Regions from separate parts of the Paenibacillus sp. FSL R7-0163 genome, predicted to be linked through region 1. Evidence: riboswitches for the same ligand, from Rfam matches in the RefSeq annotation. Region 1 holds a riboswitch; each other region holds the start of a gene.

Region 1 (4,859 bases):
CCATTCGCTTCGGTAGTTACCAGTGATGTTTATGGACAACTTGAATTACGCGAAGGAGAGTTCCCACAGCCACTGCCATTCCTGATTACCTTCACTCAACCAGATGGCGTGATCTCTAGCGACCTCACCTCCACTTATGAAGCTCTAAATACCGAATTGACTAACCTTAAAGAATCGGCAACCTCAGGTATCACTACCCTTCAAGATAAACTCCAAATGATCAGTCAGACTCGCGAGCAAAAACTAGAAGAGCTTGAAAAAGCTCGGCTAGAAGAAGAGCAAGCAAAGAAAGAAGAAGAAGCGAAGAAGGAAGAAGAACGTTTGGCTGAGGAGAAAAAGCAACAAGAAGCCGAGGATAAAGCGAAAGCTGAGGCAACCCCTCCAACGTCAGGTGAAGCTGCTCCGGAAGCCCCAAATAAAGAACAACCTGAAGCCCCAGCCACTGACCCGGTTAAGCCGGAAATTGGTGAAGAGCTCACAATTCCAAAAGATGTTCCTCAGCAAGAGGCTCCACAAGAGACGCCAAAGGCGGAAGACAGTACGACTACCCCGCCGGTAGCAACCCAAGCTCCTTCGGACCCTCAACCTGAGAAAGGTGGAGAATAAGATGCGAATTAAAAAAATTATCAATAATACCTTATCGAGCTTAATGCTTGTGATCTTTATTCTGCTGGTGGCAGCCGTAGTGTTATCCAAGGCCTCCGGTGGTGAACCTGCTTTCTTCGGATATGAGATCAAAACCGTACTCTCAGGATCGATGGAACCAGGAATTCAGACAGGCTCAATTGTCGCATTAAAACCCGGAGGGGATATGAATCGTTTCAAACCAGGCGATGTCATCACCTTTAGGAACGAAGATAATCTGCTCATTACTCACCGGATTGTAGAAGCGACCGTCAATAACGCTACTGGTGAAGCTGTTTATCGCACTAAAGGCGATAACAACGACGCACCCGACATGAACCCTACCAGTTCTGCGAATGTTGTAGCTCAGTATACCGGGGTCACTGTACCCTATGTCGGTTACGCTATGAATTTCGCGGTTTCCAAAGCTGGAAGTGTAGTCCTCATGATCGTGCCTGGCTTGATGCTTCTGCTCTATGCTCTGTATACCTCTTGGAAGGCTGTAGCTGCATTAGAAAAGAAAAATACTGCCCTACTGCCAGCCTCACCGTCCCCAACAGAAACACAGCCCTAAGTTGATTGTCCACTTCCGCTTACGAACCGGAAGATACAATATATAAATTTTATAAAAAATTCAAACACAAATTTGAGGAGGAATTTTATTATGGGTATCAAGAAAACATTGGGTCTTGGCGTAGCATCTGCAGCACTGGGTTTATCATTAATCGGCGGAGGAACCTTCGCATACTTTAGCGACACTGCGCAAAGCACAGCTACATTCGCAGCGGGTACACTCGATCTGAACTCCGACCCTTCTGTCATCGTTAATATTCCTAACCTGAAACCAGGTGATACTGTAACTAAATCCTTCAAATTGAAAAACGATGGTTCGCTCGATATCGGATCTATCATTCTGAATACATCGACTCAAATCACGGATGCTAAAGGAGATAACTACCTGGATTTAGCCGAGTTCATTAAAGTTAAATTCCTTAGAAATAATGATAAAGGGGTACCTATCGTCTCTCCTGAAAATGTAGTTTATGAGACTACACTTGCTGCTTTAAAAAGTCAGCATCCGGATCTCGTAAAAAATACAGGTTGGGATCAACTCTTTACCGAAGCATCCGGTATTAAAGCCGGTACCAATGACAGCTTCTCCGTCCAATTCGAATTTGTGGAAAATAACCAAGATCAAAATATTTTCCAAGGCGATAGCTTAACACTGACTTGGGATTTCGTAGCTAAACAAGGTGCGAAAAAAGACTACTAAGATCAATAAAGTAATTTAATAAAATACTCTAAGAGCAGCAGATCCTGAATCCGGCCACGGATAAGCAGATTGCTGCTCTTCTCTTTACAATAAACTTTGTCCGATTTATTGATATTTGCTATACTAATAACAAAAATTACGGAGGGGCGTCAGCATAGTGCCACAGAATATGGGCCAACGTATCCAGCAGCTCCGCCTAGACAAGGGTTTCTCCCTATCTGAGCTTGCGGACAGAGCAGATGTGGCTAAGTCGTATCTTAGCAACGTGGAGAGAAACATCCAATCCAATCCATCCATCCAGTTTATCGAAAAGATCGCTGACGCGCTTCAGGTATCCATTCATGCCCTACTCTATGGAGAACCAAATGATGCAGAGGAATCACATTTAGATTCGGAATGGTTCCGATTGGTGCAGGAAGCTATGGACTCAGGCATTAGCAAACGCGAATTCAAAGAATTTCTGGACTATCAGAAATGGAAGCTCGATCAAAAGGATTAATACTTCCTACTAATCTGGTACGATCCTCTCTTCTACTAAATCATATCGAAAAAGGACACAGCGAAGAACCGCTGTGCCCTTTTTCGATATGTAACCCCTCTAATGTATTACTGCACGATCTGCACAGTTTTCTCATGAAAGAACTGGCGGATTTCATCTGCCTTAATGCCAGCCTTCTTAGCTGCTAATAATAAATGTACCCACTCTTGATCCAGATCAATAAACTGCTGTTCTCTGTTGCTACCCTGGTTGGACTTTTCCAAAAAATCTCCCCCTAAGATTTTACGTCCCCAGGCAATCCGGCTGTCATAGTATCTCTACCTTAGACCCGCGACTTTGTGCCCCTGCCTTTCGGCAAGTTTACCTTTTACTGGACCCTTTTCACGAAAGGATCTGCTTAAAAAACTATAATATTACTATCTGCAATAACATTATACAAAAAGAAAGCGGAAAAGTGTGTCGATTCCTGGTTACTTTCTATTTTAAAAACGAAAAATAAAAGATTTTTTTTCAAAGATCTTGTCCGATTATCACGATACTCGTCCGTTACATAAAATAAATTGTACTAGCAAAATAAATATTTACTGACCTAATAGTTAAAAATAAGGATAATAGAATCATTTTAATAGGCCTTTAGAATGGGTAATGAGAAGAAACACCCTTCTTTTCGTTAGAACAAGCTAACCTATACCATTTTGCGAACGTATTGGACGAAAGAATGAATTGATTACAGTGGCTGAAAGTAGCACAATAAGATGAGAAATGAAACCGCAATCATCACAGCTCCAGTAAGCGTTGACACAAAATGTCACTTATGGAGTTCATCCGTTAAGGAGGATGTATTCATGGCAGCCAAAGAGCCCTATAACGAATCCATTTGGAGTAAGTATTACGGACCCAATTTAGGCTACATTCAAGAAAGATATGAACAGTTTGTGAAAGATCCCTCCACCGTAGAAAATAATTATCGCGAGCTTTTTACAAATTCGGGACCCCCTCCCCTAACTCCGGATAGCGAACCGGCTCCTCAGCCGCGCATCTCGGGAGACACCGAATGGCTTAGAAAAGCAGTAAGAGCTTCCAAGCTAATCGCCAATATTCGTATATATGGCCATATGGCCGCTGAAATTGATCCGCTGGTACGCGATCAGAATCCCATGGCAAAATATCTTGAGCCTGAAACCTATGGGCTGACCCGCGAAGACCTGATTGCACTGCCTGCCACGCTTATATGGGAAAATGCGCCGAATGATGTGCATACCGGGTGGGATGCCGTGCAACGTATGCGTCAGGCATACACCAAGACTATCGCCTATGAATTCGGGCATGTGCATGAAGAAAAAGAACTGCAATGGCTAAATAGACAGGCAGAATCCACCAGCTCACCAGCACCCCTGAATAATACAGAACGCAAAGAGCTCCTGAACCGCCTGATTCAGGTAGAGCAATTTGAAACCTTCCTCCACAAGACTTTTGTAGGTCAGAAGCGTTTCAGTCTTGAAGGCAATGATGCTCTTGTGCCGATGTTAGACGAAATCGTACGCGCTGCTGCACATGACGGTGCAGAGCATATTTTGATGGGCATGGCGCATCGCGGTCGCCTCAACGTTCTTGCACATATTTTGGGCAAACCATATGATATCATATTTTCAGAGTTTCATCATTCTCCGAACAAGGAGCTTTTCCCTTCCGAAGGCTCTACAGGCATTAACTATGGCTGGACAGGTGATGTGAAATACCATCTCGGTGCAGACCGTGCTGTCCGTGAAGGAGAAACCGTACGCACAAGAATAACACTAGCGAATAACCCAAGTCACTTGGAATTCGTCAATCCTGTCGTGGAAGGTTTCACTCGTGCCGCACAAGAAGACCGGAGCACTGCAGGACTGCCGAAGATTGATACCAGTAAAGCTATGGCGGTGCTGATGCATGGCGATGCTGCTTTTCCAGGTGAAGGAATTGTTGCAGAAACGCTTAATATCGGCAAACTTCAAGGTTATCAAAATGGTGGGACGATCCATATCATTGTTAATAACCGAATTGGTTTTACGACTGAAAGTGAAGATTCCCGTTCTACGCATTATGCGAGTGACATCGCCAAAGGGTATGAAATCCCGATAGTCCATGTCAACGCTGATGACCCAGAGGCCTGCGTAGCAGCCGTACGTTTAGCTAGCGCATACCGCCATCAATTCAAAAAAGATTTCGTAATTGATCTCATCGGCTACCGCCGTCATGGTCACAACGAAATGGATGATCCTGAAACCACACAACCTATTGTCTACGGCAAGGTTCGCAATCATCCAACCGTCTACAAGGTTTATGCAGAGAGACTGAAAAACGAAAAGGTTCTTACCGCCGAAGACGTACAAAAGATGAATGCTGAAGCAGAAAGCGTATTGCAGCGTGCGTACGATAATATGAAGGAAGGCAATCATAAGAAAAAAGAACCCAAAGCCTTCA
Region 2 (4,859 bases), 300 kb from region 1:
GGTTTGGTGAGCTGGGTTGGCTTCAAGCAGACTATGGTGGAATATGAACGGGAAGAACGTTTTGCCGGAGAAACCAAATATCCGCTGAAGAAAATGATTCGTTTTGCGTTAGATGGCATCACCTCTTTTTCACATAAGCCGCTTAAGATTGCTACGTATATTGGATTCTTCCTTTCATTCTCTAGCTTTCTCTATTTATTTTTCGTCTTGTTTCAAAAGATATTTTTCACCTCCTGGACGGTTCCGGGCTGGGCTTCCATTGTAGGCGTCAATCTGCTCTTTAACGGTATCGTTCTGATGCTGTTGGGTGTGATTGGGGAGTATATCGGACGGATTTATGACGAGTCTAAAGATAGACCGCTATACATTGTTAGTGAGACTAAAGGCTACCAGAACGAAGAACAACTGGACCGCCGGAAGGACCACAATGATGTCAGATAAGAACTTGCGTGCTGCATTCATACAGTTCCTTAAATTTAATGCCGTAGGTTTGCTCAATACGCTTATTGATTTTGTGATTTTCACATTGTTGAATTCACTAGGGATGGTATACGCATTGGCGCAGGTGATCTCCTATAGTGCAGGTACGGCGAATAGCTTTATTTTGAATAAAAAAGTAACCTTTCGTGATCGCGACCGGGGGAATAAAGAAGGCTTCGACCGCGTGCAGCTGGTCAAGTTTATCGTGCTGAATCTGGTAGTGCTCGGAATATCACTGCTGCTAATGCATCTGTTGACAGACAGACTAGGTATTCAAGTCTTGATCTCCAAGGTGCTGGTTACCTTTATCACGGTGATCATCAATTTCTTTGGAAGTCGTAAATGGGTATTTTAAACATTAATTTCAGGCAGAAGGAGTTGCTATGCTTAAAGGCAAGTAGCTGTTTCTGCTTGATTTGTATATAACCATAGAAACAATATACGGAGGTGAATAACATTGCGTAAATTCTCCTATCTACTCATACTGGCTGGGATACTTATCATGTTATATCCGACAGCTAACGAATGGTACAACGACAGGCAGCAGGAGAAGTTATTAGAAACGGCTGAACTAAGCACTGCCGATAGTACTCCCCAGCCAGATTTGAAGAGCAGGTATGCTGAAGTTACTCAGCTGTTAGCAGAGGAATCGGTTCTGGATGCTCAGGCACAGCCCCAACCCCAAGAGACAGAAAAGCCTGAACCGGAGATTGAGGTCGGTGGCAAAGTAATCGCACTAATTGAAATCGTTAAGATTGATTTGAAGCTGCCTGTATTAGAAGGGGCTACAAAAGCTAATATGAAACATGCTGCAGCCCATATGAAAGAAACGGCACCCCTTGGAGAGATCGGAAATGCTGCAATCGCGGCGCATCGGGCTAGAACTACGGGTCGTTTGTTTAACAGATTGAATGAGGTTGTTGTGGGGGATGTTATCACGGTAAAGACTAGTGATCAGGTGTTTAACTATGAGGTATACGATATTTCTGTTGTAGATCCGAGTGATGTCTCCGTTCTTGACGGGAATGACAAGGATAAGATTCTTACTCTGATTACATGTGATCCGCTAGTGAATCCAACGCATCGGCTGATTGTTCATGCTAAATTAACAAAATGAGAATAGTGAATGACAAGAAAACACAAATACCGGGAGATATTTATAAAATAATGGGTAATCTAGTAAATTAGGTCTTGTTCACAACTATAAATATGATAGTATTATACTATAAAAGCTAAACACGATAACGGCAAACCTTCCGAAAGGTAGGGACGCAAAGCTAAAGGGCCTTTTCCCGAAAGGATGGCAGCCAGCTACCGAATGAAGAGGCTTTTTTTGTTTGTTTCAAATGGATTCTATCAATTATATCTAGTAAAGCTAGAACAGATAGAGCTTATACGATAACGGCAAACCTATCGAAAGGTAGGGACGCAAAGCTAAAGGGCCTTCCCGAAAGGATGGCAGCCAGCTACCGAAAGGAGTTTTATCCGTGAAAAAGGTTTATTTTATGCTGGTGGCGTTGTTCGTCCTAATGACTTCAGTTCCGGTAAGTACAGCTCAAGCTGCAAGTGCAGATGCCAGCTGGTTGATTACATCCAAAGTGGCTCAAGGTGTTATTGGTATTAACTATGATATTCCGAAAGATAAAAGAATCAAACTCATGATCACCAAAGATAACAGCAGCTATACTTATAACTTGTATGCTTCTGGACAAGCTGAGGACTTCCCTTTGCAACAAGGAAATGGGACTTATAAGGTTTCTGTTCTGGAGAACACAACCGGTAATAAATACAAAGCGTTATATTCCGAAGTAGTAGACGTAACCATGAGTGACTCGAATTCCGTATATTTGGGCTCCGTACAGAATGTGAAATGGAGTTCTTCTGATAAAGCGATTGTCAAAGCTAAACAATTAGTACAAGGCAAAACAACAGACGAAGAGAAAGTTAAAGCGATCTATAACTATGTAGTTGCGAATGTACAATATGACTACTCTCTTGCTAATAGTGTAACTACTGATTATATTCCAAGCATCGATAAGACATTGACTACTAAAAAAGGGATTTGCTATGATTACGCTTCTCTTTTTGCCGCAATGCTGCGGAGTGTAGATGTTCCTGCTAAGTTGGTAATGGGGAATACAAGCTACGTTACGCAATATCATGCCTGGAACGAAGTATTGCTTAATGGGAAGTGGGTTACCATTGATACTACAGTGGATGCAGGACTTGCAAAGAGTGATAAGAAAACCGATTTAATTAAAGCCTCAAGCAAATATACTGCGGCAAAATACTATTAAATTCGCCGCTAGAAACATAACTCTATTAAATAAACAACTAGCTTAATTATTAAGCTAGTTGTTTATTTTTATATTAGGGGTTGCTTTTCTATTAATAGTTGGGGTATTATAGGTAAGCGTTGTTAGACAGTGTACAGGCGATACAAACGAGGCTGATAAAAAGCTTCGAAAAATAAAGCTTGCATTTCTGAAAACAACATGATATATTATAAGAGTTGCTGCTGAGACATTAAACGGCGTCAACGAGAACTTGATCTTTGAAAACTGAACAACGAGTGAGTAGGAAATCACGCAAGTGATATCCAAAATTAGAGAATTAATTTTCTCGTCAGATGTTTCAAAATGAGCATATCGCTCTTTTCAATACTAATTGGAGAGTTTGATCCTGGCTCAGGACGAACGCTGGCGGCGTGCCTAATACATGCAAGTCGAGCGGAGTTATTTTGAAAGCTTGCTTTCAAAATAACTTAGCGGCGGACGGGTGAGTAACACGTAGGCAACCTGCCCTTCAGACTGGGATAACTACCGGAAACGGTAGCTAATACCGGATAATTTCTTTTTTCTCCTGAGAGAAGAATGAAAGACGGAGCAATCTGTCACTGAGGGATGGCCTGCGGCGCATTAGCTAGTTGGTGGGGTAACTACCACCAAGGCGACGATGCGTAGCCGACCTGAGAGGGTGAACTACCACACTGGGACTGAGACACTACCAGACTCCTACGGGAGGCAGCAGTAGGGAATCTTCCGCAATGGGCGAAAGCCTGACGGAGCAACGCCGCGTGAGTGATGAAGGTTTTCGGATCGTAAAGCTCTGTTGCCAGGGAAGAACGTCCGGTAGAGTAACTGCTACCGGAGTGACGGTACCTGAGAAGAAAGCCCCGGCTAACTACGTGCCAGCAGCCGCGGTAATACGTAGGGGGCAAGCGTTGTCCGGAATTATTGGGCGTAAAGCGCGCGCAGGCGGCTATTTAAGTCTGGTGTTTAAACCTTGGGCTCAACCTGAGGTCGCACTGGAAACTGGGTGGCTTGAGTACAGAAGAGGAAAGTGGAATTCCACGTGTAGCGGTGAAATGCGTAGATATGTGGAGGAACACCAGTGGCGAAGGCGACTTTCTGGGCTGTAACTGACGCTGAGGCGCGAAAGCGTGGGGAGCAAACAGGATTAGATACCCTGGTAGTCCACGCCGTAAACGATGAGTGCTAGGTGTTAGGGGTTTCGATACCCTTGGTGCCGAAGTTAACACAGTAAGCACTCCGCCTGGGGAGTACGGTCGCAAGACTGAAACTCAAAGGAATTGACGGGGACCCGCACAAGCAGTGGAGTATGTGGTTTAATTCGAAGCAACGCGAAGAACCTTACCAGGTCTTGACATCCCTCTGAATCTGCTAGAGATAGCAGCGGCCTTCGGGACAGAGGAGACAGGTGGTGCATGGTTGTCGTCAGCTCGTGTCGTGAGATGTTGGGTTAAGTCCCGCAACGAGCGCAACCCTTAACTTTAGTTGCCAGCAGGTAATGCTGGGCACTCTAGAGTGACTGCCGGTGACAAACCGGAGGAAGGTGGGGATGACGTCAAATCATCATGCCCCTTATGACCTGGGCTACACACGTACTACAATGGTACCGGTACAACGGGAAGCGAAGCCGCGAGGTGGAGCCAATCCCATCAAAGCCGGTCTCAGTTCGGATTGCAGGCTGCAACTCGCCTGCATGAAGTCGGAATTGCTAGTAATCGCGGATCAGCATGCCGCGGTGAATACGTTCCCGGGTCTTGTACACACCGCCCGTCACACCACGAGAGTTTACAACACCCGAAGTCGGTGGGGTAACCCGCAAGGGAGCCAGCCGCCGAAGGTGGGGTAGATGATTGGGGTGAAGTCGTAACAAGGTAGCCGTATCGGAAGGTGCGGCTGGATCACCTCCTTTCTATGGAGAATCGTTCTCTGCAATGAGGACATTCAAATCGGAAGCTCAGCTTCCACAACTCAGGTTTATACTCTGTTACTCACTCGTTGCTCAGTTTTGAGAGTTTAAGCTCTCAAGTAAGACTTGATCCTTGAAAACTGGATACCGAAACGAATTTG
Region 3 (4,859 bases), 650 kb from region 1:
CCGCTCTCCCCGATTCCGATAGGTTTACCCTCGGCCAATGCGAGCAGATCCTCATAGTAGGACTGCTTATAATCGTTATTGTAGATATCCGCAGCCAGAACATCGAGTTTATCCCCACCGGGATAATATGCAGCATAAGGATCTGACCATTCATTCGGCGCATTCGGATTCCATACCCACAGTAGATTATTTAGCTTGTGTGTGTTTACAAAACGATCATAGACAATACTCCAAAGCTCTGAAAAATTGTCCTTTTTCCCCCACCAAAACCAACCGCCATTCATTTCATGGTAAGGTCGCCATAAGACTGGAACTCCGGCATCACGCAATTGTCCCAAATATCCAGCAACCTCGTCTAGATCTGAGATTAGCCTCTTATACTGAGCTGTCCCAGGTGTAACATAAGCATTAAATTTCTCTTGACTGAGACTTCTGTTTACATTGGACCATTCTGGAGATGTTCCCGGCAAACTCTGATGGAATGTCATGGCTACAATGCCACCCTCGTGATGCCATTCAATTGCACTGTCTATCACTGCTTGCCGCTGTTCTGCGATCGTCCCTTCGGATTGATTATTAATCGCCCCTAATTCATAACCATGTAGAACGGCATTTTGTCCCGAAGTATTCTTCAGCTTATGAACCAGTTCATCTGGGCTTTCTAGATAATCATGCTGGCCGGACAAAATCCCTTTGCCACGTAGATTCACCAAATTACTCAGCAGTTGCTTAGCCTCTTCAGAAGCCGATGGATTACTGGGTATAACCGGAGGTAAAGAGGAAGAAACACTCATAGCCTTCGGAAGACTCTTAACCTCTCCCCAAGGCAGCAAGGAAAAAATAATAAACACCGGTAACATAGTAAACAACAATCTGTTTTTCTTATAATATTTACGCAAATAAATCCTCCTTTCGGTAGCTGTACTGCCTCTACAGGTGCTAAATAAACATACCTGTTATCGGACAATCGTCTTCTGACCTAATGAGGACTATAGCTTAGTAGCTCTGCAATAACGCAGAGCCACTAAGGATCGACCTTTAATTTTCATCAATCAGGAGACATCCGGAAGAAAAAGTGCACTTGCTGGAACTGTCTCTTTAGCTTGACTAGCACTTTCCCACATCAAGCGGACTCTCGCATCGCCTTCATTCTCGTAATACTCCACCTTGATATCGTATAGCCGGCCAGCCTTCAGCGTTATAGTGCCCTTACGCTCAGTACCACTTTGCTTAGTCCAACTATCAATCACGGATTCCCCATTCACCCAGACACGGATGCCATCATCTGAGGTAGTGTAAAATGTATATTGCTCATCATATAATGGCTTAATTTTACCGCTCCAACGTATGGAGAAACGATCAATCCCGAGGGCGGCATCCGGCGATCCTTGCCGCCAATTGAAATCGATTATTGCATCAGTTCTGTTAAGAGTTGCCGCTCCCGACAACAACATGTTGTTGTAATACTCTCCTGCAAGCCCCTTCGCGAGAGGAATTGCTGCCTCCCCCTCTTCTTCGGAAGGTGCCGGCGCTGGTGCGGCGCTAGGTGTCGGAGCCAGACCAGTATTTAATTTATCTCTGGTCAGGGTGTAGTTGCTATTCATAAATATTTTGATTGTGTCTGCACTGTTATTTTCGTAAAGCATTTTTCCCCAGCTCATCATATACGTCCATTTACTTTGCGATTGCTGAAGCTTCTCCAGATTAGGCATTTCACCATTCTCCCCGATCGCAATCGGTTTGCCTGCGGCTAGACTCAACAAGCTGTCATAGTATTTTTGCTGGTAATCATTTTCGTATATATCTGCTGCCAGAATATCTACTTTATCAGCACCTGGATAAGTTAGCGCATAAGGATCTGACCAAACATTGGGAGCATTCGGACTCCATACCCATAACAGATTATTTAATTTATGAACGTTAACAAAACGGTCATACATTATATTCCATAGTTTAGAAAAGTTATTTTTCTTCCCCCACCAGAACCAGTTCCCGTTCATTTCATGATAGGGTCTCCAAAGCACCGGAACATTGGCATCGCGCAAGCTTTTTAAAGAGACTGCCACCTTATCAAGCTCAGCGATCAGATTATTATATTGCTTAGTACCCGGTGTAACGTAACTATCGAACTCACTCTGGCTAAGTGTTTTTTTCACATTATCCCAGTCATAAGAGGTGCCCGGCAGGTTAGCATGAAAAGTCATAGCTACGATCCCGCCCGCTTTATTCCAGTTGATGGCGCTGTTCACCACATTTTGACGTTGCCAAGCCATCGTTGCTTCGGACTGACCACTGATCGCACCCATTTCATAACCGTGAAGAGCCGCATATTGTCCGCTGGTTCCCTTCAGCATATTGTTAATTTCATCTGGACTTTCTAAATAGTCATGTTGACCAGCAATAATGCCTTTTCCTGAGATCGAGTAAAAATAGTTAAGCAGCTTTACGGCTTCAGGTGAGGCACCTGGGGTAACTGGCGTTCCAGAATTTGAAGCAGCTATGACAATAGACGGCGAAATTCCAACAGCAAGCGGAAGTGCAGTCAGAAACAGGACGAGTGACATAAATGCACCAAACAATCGATACGTACGGTAAGCTTTCAAAATAATCTCCCTTTCGGTAGCCAGGCTGCCACTCTTTCGAAGGCCCTATAGCTTTGCGTCCCTACCTTTCGATAGGTTTGCCTTTTCAATTTAAGAGAAATAATCTCTCTTACCGTAAGTATCGACGACAATTAATGATATATTTAGTGTTTTTATGACTTTTTTTGATAATTGAGTCAATTTACCTGTTTCAAGAAATTTTGAATTGGTTAAATAGATAGGTTAGACCTATGAAATGAATTGTTGTAGTTCTATATCATTCCAGTCTAAAGTAATACGTATGTTATCTTCTTCTACTAATTCAGACCCCGTCTGTACCTCTATAAACTCAACATCCGTCAAAGCAAGGATCGCGTGTTTCGTTCCTTCCGGTATACGTACCACGTCCCCAGCCTTCACATTATGTTTTTTCTCATTCAGCACAATACTTGCTTCGCCGCTGACGATTGTCCAAATTTCACTACGCTTGCGATGTAATTGATAGCTGATATTATTCCCCTCGGATATAAAAATCCGTTTGGTCAGCACTTCATTGCCTTCATCATATTTCACATAATCAATAACTTTGTAATGGCCCCAGCGGCGTTCCTCGTACATCGGTCTTTGTTCAAAGGTCTTCAGCACTTCTTTAATCCGTGGGCTCTCAGCTTTATGGGTAACTAGAATTCCATCCGGGCTAGCCGCAATGATCAGATCCTTCGCACCAATTACCGTAATCGGAATGTCCAGCTCATTAATCAAGCAAGTCCCCTCAGAATCCGCCGTCACAAAACCTTTTCCTACATGCTTGCTGCTCATTTCCTCTGTCAGCGTATTCCACGTTCCAAGATCCTTCCAGAATCCATCATACGGCTGCACCACAATATGTTCTTCTTTCTCCACCACTTCATAATCAAAGCTGATGGAAGACAATAGCTTATACTGCTTCTGCAATTCTTCATATCCTAAAGGCAACCCTTTACGCTGCAAAATATCTAACAAGTACCCTAAACGGAAGGCAAACACTCCGCAATTCCACAATGCATTTTGCTCGATGAGCTGTTCTGCTTGTATGCGGTCTGGTTTCTCTTGAAAGTGACTCACCTTCATAAAACCATTCCCCCCCGCCTCTTCAGCGGTAGGAATAATATATCCGTATTTCTCTGAGGCATGTTCAGGAACAACACCCATTAGTGCCAGATTTGCTCCACTTTCCAGCATGGTCCCCTCAAGCATAGCTATGGTATCGAAAAAGGATGCTTCTACATAAGGGTCAACAGGCAATATTGCTACCGTCTCCGCTGGAGAAACACCTGCCACTGAATAAAGATAGGTAGCTGTTAAGGCGATAGCCGGAAAAGTATCCCGACGCTCCGGTTCAACGATAATCGGCACATGACTTCCCAGTTGGCTTTGTATCATTTCTACTTGGCCGCGGCCGGTGGCCAGATAAGATGATTCTGCCATCCCTGCTTCCTCCAGCTGTCTCCAGACACGTTGTACCATGGATTCTGGTTCACCTTGAGGGCTTTCAAGTACCTTTAGAAATTGCTTTGAACGTGAGTCGTTAGACAACGGCCATAACCGTTTACCTGAACCGCCTGATAGAAGTACCATTTTCATAGAATGAACCTCCTTGAATTATGGAAATCGAGCATAATGGAATTGTTATCAAAACGTATAGCTTCCGCTTAGCCTTAGTTCGAGCGGATGCATTTTTTAAAAAATTTATTAGGTATGAACCACTCCAAGGGATTTTGGACTTCCGATCGCTGTTATCCTCAGATTTCCTGATTGGACCGCTTCTCGCGGTAGAAATCCGAGGATAAAGGCGAACACTCCGTTTCTACAGTTCCAAATTCCCTTTCCGTTCTTAACCTAACCAACTACTTTTTAACAATGATCCATGCGCACCGGGCTGTACCAGCCGGAAGCGAGCACGTTTTTCTAAAGATTTGCTTCTGCTCCGGGGGAGGCAGCTGCAACTGCAAGAACAACTGCAACTACAAGAGCAAGACTAGTTGCCACCACAGAGACAGAGACAATGACAACTACAAATGCTACTGCTACTGCGGTATATAATCAGAGTACCTAACTTTATAAATTGCTTAGAACCTTAAAATAAGGGAACGAAGTGGCGGAAGAGAATTTTGGAACTGGAGGAGCAATAGCATCCGCCTTTGTCTGCGGATTTCTACCGCTATCAGCGGTTAAAATCAGGAAATCTGCAGACAACAGCGGCTGGAAGTCCAAACATTCTCTGGAGTCACGGCTCAT
Region 4 (4,859 bases), 2.6 Mb from region 1:
CCCTCAGAAATTGCTACACTGCTGCTGTCCGCAGACTCCTCAATCTTAAAAGATCTGGGTATACAAAACGACTTCTCTTCTGCCGTGCTTAAGCTGGAGGCTGCTTCCCCATCCAGGCCGAATAATCCAGCCAGTTACCTGAGCCAGCGCATTCATATTGATGGTGCCAGCTGGCACCCTTCCGACGAGACGTACCCGTTCCTATCTGTCTTGCAGGAAGCTGTTTGGGAAGACCGTAAAGTGAAGATCACTTACCCACGGAATGACGAGATGAAGGAGCGTTTCATTGAACCTCTCGGGTTAGTCGCAAAACGTGGAGTTTGGTATGTAGTGGCACGAACCGAGGGTGAAATGCGGACTTTTCGCGTGTCGAGATTAATACAAGCTGACGCAACTTATGAATCATTTGTCAGACCTGAGGCTTTTGATTTAAAAAGCTACTGGGAACAATCGACTTTAGCTTTTAAAGCAGCACTGCCAAAATATGTAGTGAACTTAAAGGTGAATGAGTCTATTCTTAAAGAATTACAACGTGAAAGATATGTAACTATAACTTTAGTAGAACCCTCTGCTAATACTGGGTGGATGAACGTGGAGGCCGAGTTTAATGCTATAGAATCTGCCTGTCGTATCGTACTCTCTTTCTCTCCTTCAGTTATTGTTTTAGCTCCTATCGAACTAGTAGGGATGGTAAAGTCTGCTATTAAAACAATTTCCACAATATATGAGGAATTTTGACATGAATTCTAAATATCTACTACTTAAAGAAGATTTATGACACTTCTCTATAGACCAATGACCTATAAATCCCCTATAATAACACCATTACATAAAATTTAATAAGGGGGACATTTTACCAATGAGCTGGATGCACAAACTTCCGTTAAAACAAAGAATTGTTGCCGGATGTTACCTCGTTGCCGCACTGTTTGCTATTCCTGTCTTAGTTACGTTAATGATTCTAGGTCAATTTCTCGTAGGAATTATACTAGTAGTTGTTCTTGCAGGTCTGACTTTACCTGTTGCTCGCTTCGTGGAGAGAACGCTTACATCATCTTTTGATGATATTGCTAATGTATCTCACAGTATTTCGAAGGGCGATTTCACTAGCAGAGCGGACGAAAATGGCTCAATGGGTGACGTAAGCCGCTCCTTTAACACAATGATTGATAAGCTCAAGAAGATTCTGACCGATGCATCGCAGATCACCCGTCAAGTTATGGATGCAAGCCGCGGAATCGAAGATAAGAACCAGAACCTGAAGATTGTCATGGCACAAGTAGCCTCTTCTTCTACTGAGCTCGCTCTTGGTGCAAATGAAATATCTACGGATATCGCTGATATGACAGAATCCATTAAAGACATTGAGACCAAAGTATCCAATTATACGAACTCCACCAAAGAAATGAACAGACGTTCAATACATACCTTAGAACTTGTTGAGCAAGGGCGCCAATCCGTAGATACACAGGCTGAAGGCATGCGCAAAAACATAGAGGCTACACAAAAAGTGGCTGATACTATTGAAGCTCTCTCACAAAATGCCCGCGGGATTACGATGATCACCAAGACCATCACAGAGATCGCTGAGCAGACCAACCTGCTGTCACTGAATGCCTCCATCGAAGCTGCTCGTGCCGGAGAGCATGGTCGGGGTTTTGCCGTTGTAGCTCAAGAGGTTCGCAAGCTTGCTGAAGAATCTACGGCATCCACAAAAGAAGTATTCGGCTTGGTCCGCAGCATTGAGTCAGATATTAAACAAGCCATCGATAATATTGCCATCAATGAAGAGGTTGTGCAGGTTCAGAATGAAATGATCACTCAATCTGCCCATATTTTCGCACAAATTGTACAAAGCGTGCAGTACATTACCGAGCAAATCTCTTCATTCTCTGCGGAGAGTGATCTTATGCTAGAAAGTGCCTTGAAAATTTCCAGTGCAATTGAGAATATCTCAGCAATCACCGAAGAAACTGCTGCTGGCACGGAAGAGGTATCGGCGGCTATGAATGAACAGATTAATGCCCTGCAGTCTGTTGCAGAAGAAACGGAAAAAATGACCCAGGCCGTATTTAATCTGCAAAAAACCATTCATATCTTTAAATTCTAGTTCAAAACTATCAACTGCCACCTAAGCTGAGTCTTAGGTGGCAGTTTTTTTCGCGAGGCAAAACTTCATCTCTTGGACAAGACTTTCGTCAAATTTCGAGTTTTTTTAGCGGATTATGTTGACAAAAATTAATGAGGAATATATTGTAAAGGAAAATTATTCTTATCAACTATAAATTAATATTGGCAAAATCCTCGAAAGAGGATGACGCAAAACCATGGATCTACAGCCTCATTTTTTCGTTTGAGGCCATGATTGCCAGGTTGCAGAGGAACCAGGACGGCTGAACTATTGTTCAGTCTTAGCGGTGCCTTATGCCACCAACCTGTGCTTACTATAGAGCACAGGTTTTTACTTTTTGAGTATATTGATCTATCGTATCTATTCGGTAGATTAATAACTAATATATATCAAAAAACTTGTGAGGTGTTTCTTTTGAAGACAGTCGCAGATTACATGGCGGAAGCACTACGTAACCTTGGAGTCACCCATTCTTTTGGGATCATTGGCAAATCCATTTGTCCAATAGTTCTAAAGATGGTGGATTACGGTATTGAATTTATTCCCGGCAGACATGAAGCAAGCTCCGGATTCGAAGCAGCAGGGTATGCGCTGAAAACGGGTAACCTAGGCGTAGCATTTGGTACTTCGGGTCCTGGGGGAACTAACCTGCTTACAGCAGCAGCACATGCGAAAGCTAACAACCTACCTGTCCTATTTATTACCGGCCACCAATCCATTACAGAGCTTGGAATTCCTCAATGTCAGGACTCCACCTCTTTTCTGGCTGATTTAGCTGATATGTTCAAACCTGCCACCTTGTTCAGTAAATTGGTTGAACGTGGGGATCACTTTGGTACTATTTTTAATCATGCGATTTCTGTGGCCCTGACCAAACGGGGTCCTGTTCATCTTTGTATTCCTTTTGATGTACAAACTGAAGTATTGGAAGAATGCAATATAGTAATCCCAGAAAGAGAATCTCTAATTAGTCAAGCTAATATCGATAGAGTCATCGATGCTATTCAAGCTGCTAAGAATCCTTTGATTATTGCGGGTAAAGGAATTAACCGCTCCGGAGCACATAAAGAGCTTGTTCAACTCGCAGAAACTTTTAATATTCCTGTAGTAACATCTCCAGGTGGAAAAGGGGCTATAGTCTGGGATCACCCACTCTATCATGGTCCTATTGGCGTTGGCGGTTCGACCCACGGGGACGATTTATTGAATAAAAGCGATTTATTTATAGTGCTTGGATCACGTTTAAGTGATATGACCATCTGTAATCTTAAACGGGAGAATCATCCAGCAACTTTAATTCAATTTGATATTGATCCAACCTTTGTCGGAAAAATACTATTGTCCAAAACGATACCGGTCACTGGGGACCTGCGCGATAATTTGGTGCACTGCCTAAATCATATTGACCCAAACACAATCACCAAACGTGAGGCTTTGGCCGATGCGGATTATTCAGAAGAGCTTCCAACCCTCAAGAATCTTTCCCTTGCTTCGGTAATGAGCACTTTAAGTGATTTGATCCCTTATAATAATTCAATTTTCGTTGATGATGGAAGTCATGGATTCCACGCTGCAAAATGGTACAAGGTTAAGAAACCGGGCAGCTTTGTTTTTGATGCGTATTTTGCTTGCATGGGTAATTCGATCGGCATGGCTATTGGTGCAAAAGTTGCTGCTCCTGAAGAAACTATCCTCTGCATTACAGGTGATGGTTGTTTCATGATGCTCGGCGCTGAGATTAACACCGCTGTCTGCAAAGATATCCCTGTCATCTTTATCGTGGTCAATAATAAGCAACTAGATATGGCTCTTAAGGGTATGGAGAAAACCACAGGTCGTATCGATGGAACTCTATATGAAGTACCAATGGACGCCGTAAAATTCGCTGAATCTCTAGGTGCTAAAGGCTACAAATGTGAGAATGCGGATGAATTCACAGCTGCAATTAAAGATGCGGTAGCTCTAAACCATGTTGCCGTTATTGAACTACTAACAGACCGTGATGAAGTCCCTCCGACTGCACACCGTACTTTGAACCTAAACTAGGAGGCTAACCATGAAGGAAAATATCAACAGTGGTCTCAACCACTTCACGAATCTATCAGGAGACTATGGCGCAAAAGCACTAGCTCCAATTAAAGACCACTTCCCTGACTTGGCTGAATTTATTATGGGGAATGCCTATGGCGATATTTTTCAACGTAATACTATAGCCCCTGACTGGAAGGAAATCGCAGTCATTTCATCTTTAATTTCAATGGGTCAATTCGAACAGTTGGGCGTTCATTATGTCATGGCCCTTCGTGTTGGAGTTACCGTAGAACAGCTTAAAGGTATTCTATTACACTTAGTACCCGTTATAGGGGCACCTAGAATCATTACAGCTTTTAATATCCTGCTTGCAACCATAGAAGAAATCCAATAACCCAACAGTTCGACAACAATATACAAAATTCGACTTTATTATTGCATACACTTGAAAAATATGCCTATAATAGAGTCGGAATATCCCATTACTTGCTGTATAGTGTCGAATTTTGACTTTTATAAAACAGCTAAATGGATATACATGGCTGGATATTGCAGTCGAACTGTTTTGGACAAATTCAATCTATGGGAGAGATTTAGGCATGGGAAGTTTCGTTTTGAAGACAGACACTACAAACAAGGTTATTAACATTGAGTTAGATGGAACATTTTCTGAAGAAGATGGTCTAAAATCTATTCA

Evidence for each region. A riboswitch is a leader RNA that binds a small molecule or an ion and turns the genes downstream of it on or off. The one in region 1 is predicted to bind cyclic di-GMP.
Region 2: it holds a riboswitch for cyclic di-GMP, as region 1 does, so the genes downstream of both, NST45_RS23965 (transglutaminase-like domain-containing protein) here and NST45_RS25285 (anti-repressor SinI family protein) in region 1, are expected to answer to the same signal.
Region 3: it holds a riboswitch for cyclic di-GMP, as region 1 does, so the genes downstream of both, NST45_RS22515 (glycosyl hydrolase) here and NST45_RS25285 (anti-repressor SinI family protein) in region 1, are expected to answer to the same signal.
Region 4: it holds a riboswitch for cyclic di-GMP, as region 1 does, so the genes downstream of both, NST45_RS06620 (thiamine pyrophosphate-binding protein) here and NST45_RS25285 (anti-repressor SinI family protein) in region 1, are expected to answer to the same signal.

Annotation. Positions count from the first base shown of each region.
Region 1 is NZ_CP150224.1:5,754,717-5,759,575, forward strand. Features, by position in the region: gene NST45_RS25265 (hypothetical protein) at 1-606, shown strand, start outside; gene NST45_RS25270 (signal peptidase I) at 608-1,198, shown strand; gene NST45_RS25275 (TasA family protein) at 1,289-1,897, shown strand; gene NST45_RS25280 (helix-turn-helix domain-containing protein) at 2,067-2,396, shown strand; gene NST45_RS25285 (anti-repressor SinI family protein) at 2,504-2,659, opposite strand; cyclic di-GMP riboswitch class I at 2,687-2,771, opposite strand; gene NST45_RS25290 (2-oxoglutarate dehydrogenase E1 component) at 3,242-4,859, shown strand, end outside.
Region 2 is NZ_CP150224.1:5,452,953-5,457,811, reverse strand. Features, by position in the region: gene NST45_RS23980 (glycosyltransferase family 2 protein) at 1-441, shown strand, start outside; gene NST45_RS23975 (GtrA family protein) at 428-835, shown strand; gene NST45_RS23970 (class D sortase) at 938-1,597, shown strand; cyclic di-GMP riboswitch class I at 1,717-1,799, shown strand; cyclic di-GMP riboswitch class I at 1,874-1,954, shown strand; gene NST45_RS23965 (transglutaminase-like domain-containing protein) at 1,968-2,777, shown strand; rRNA gene NST45_RS23960 (16S ribosomal RNA) at 3,145-4,701, shown strand.
Region 3 is NZ_CP150224.1:5,099,762-5,104,620, forward strand. Features, by position in the region: gene NST45_RS22510 (glycosyl hydrolase) at 1-899, opposite strand, end outside; gene NST45_RS22515 (glycosyl hydrolase) at 1,053-2,603, opposite strand; cyclic di-GMP riboswitch class I at 2,616-2,695, opposite strand; gene NST45_RS22520 (sugar phosphate nucleotidyltransferase) at 2,832-4,205, opposite strand.
Region 4 is NZ_CP150224.1:1,515,303-1,520,161, reverse strand. Features, by position in the region: gene NST45_RS06630 (YafY family protein) at 1-738, shown strand, start outside; gene NST45_RS06625 (HAMP domain-containing methyl-accepting chemotaxis protein) at 860-2,110, shown strand; cyclic di-GMP riboswitch class I at 2,285-2,381, shown strand; gene NST45_RS06620 (thiamine pyrophosphate-binding protein) at 2,537-4,177, shown strand; gene NST45_RS06615 (carboxymuconolactone decarboxylase family protein) at 4,188-4,556, shown strand; gene NST45_RS06610 (hypothetical protein) at 4,762-4,859, shown strand, end outside.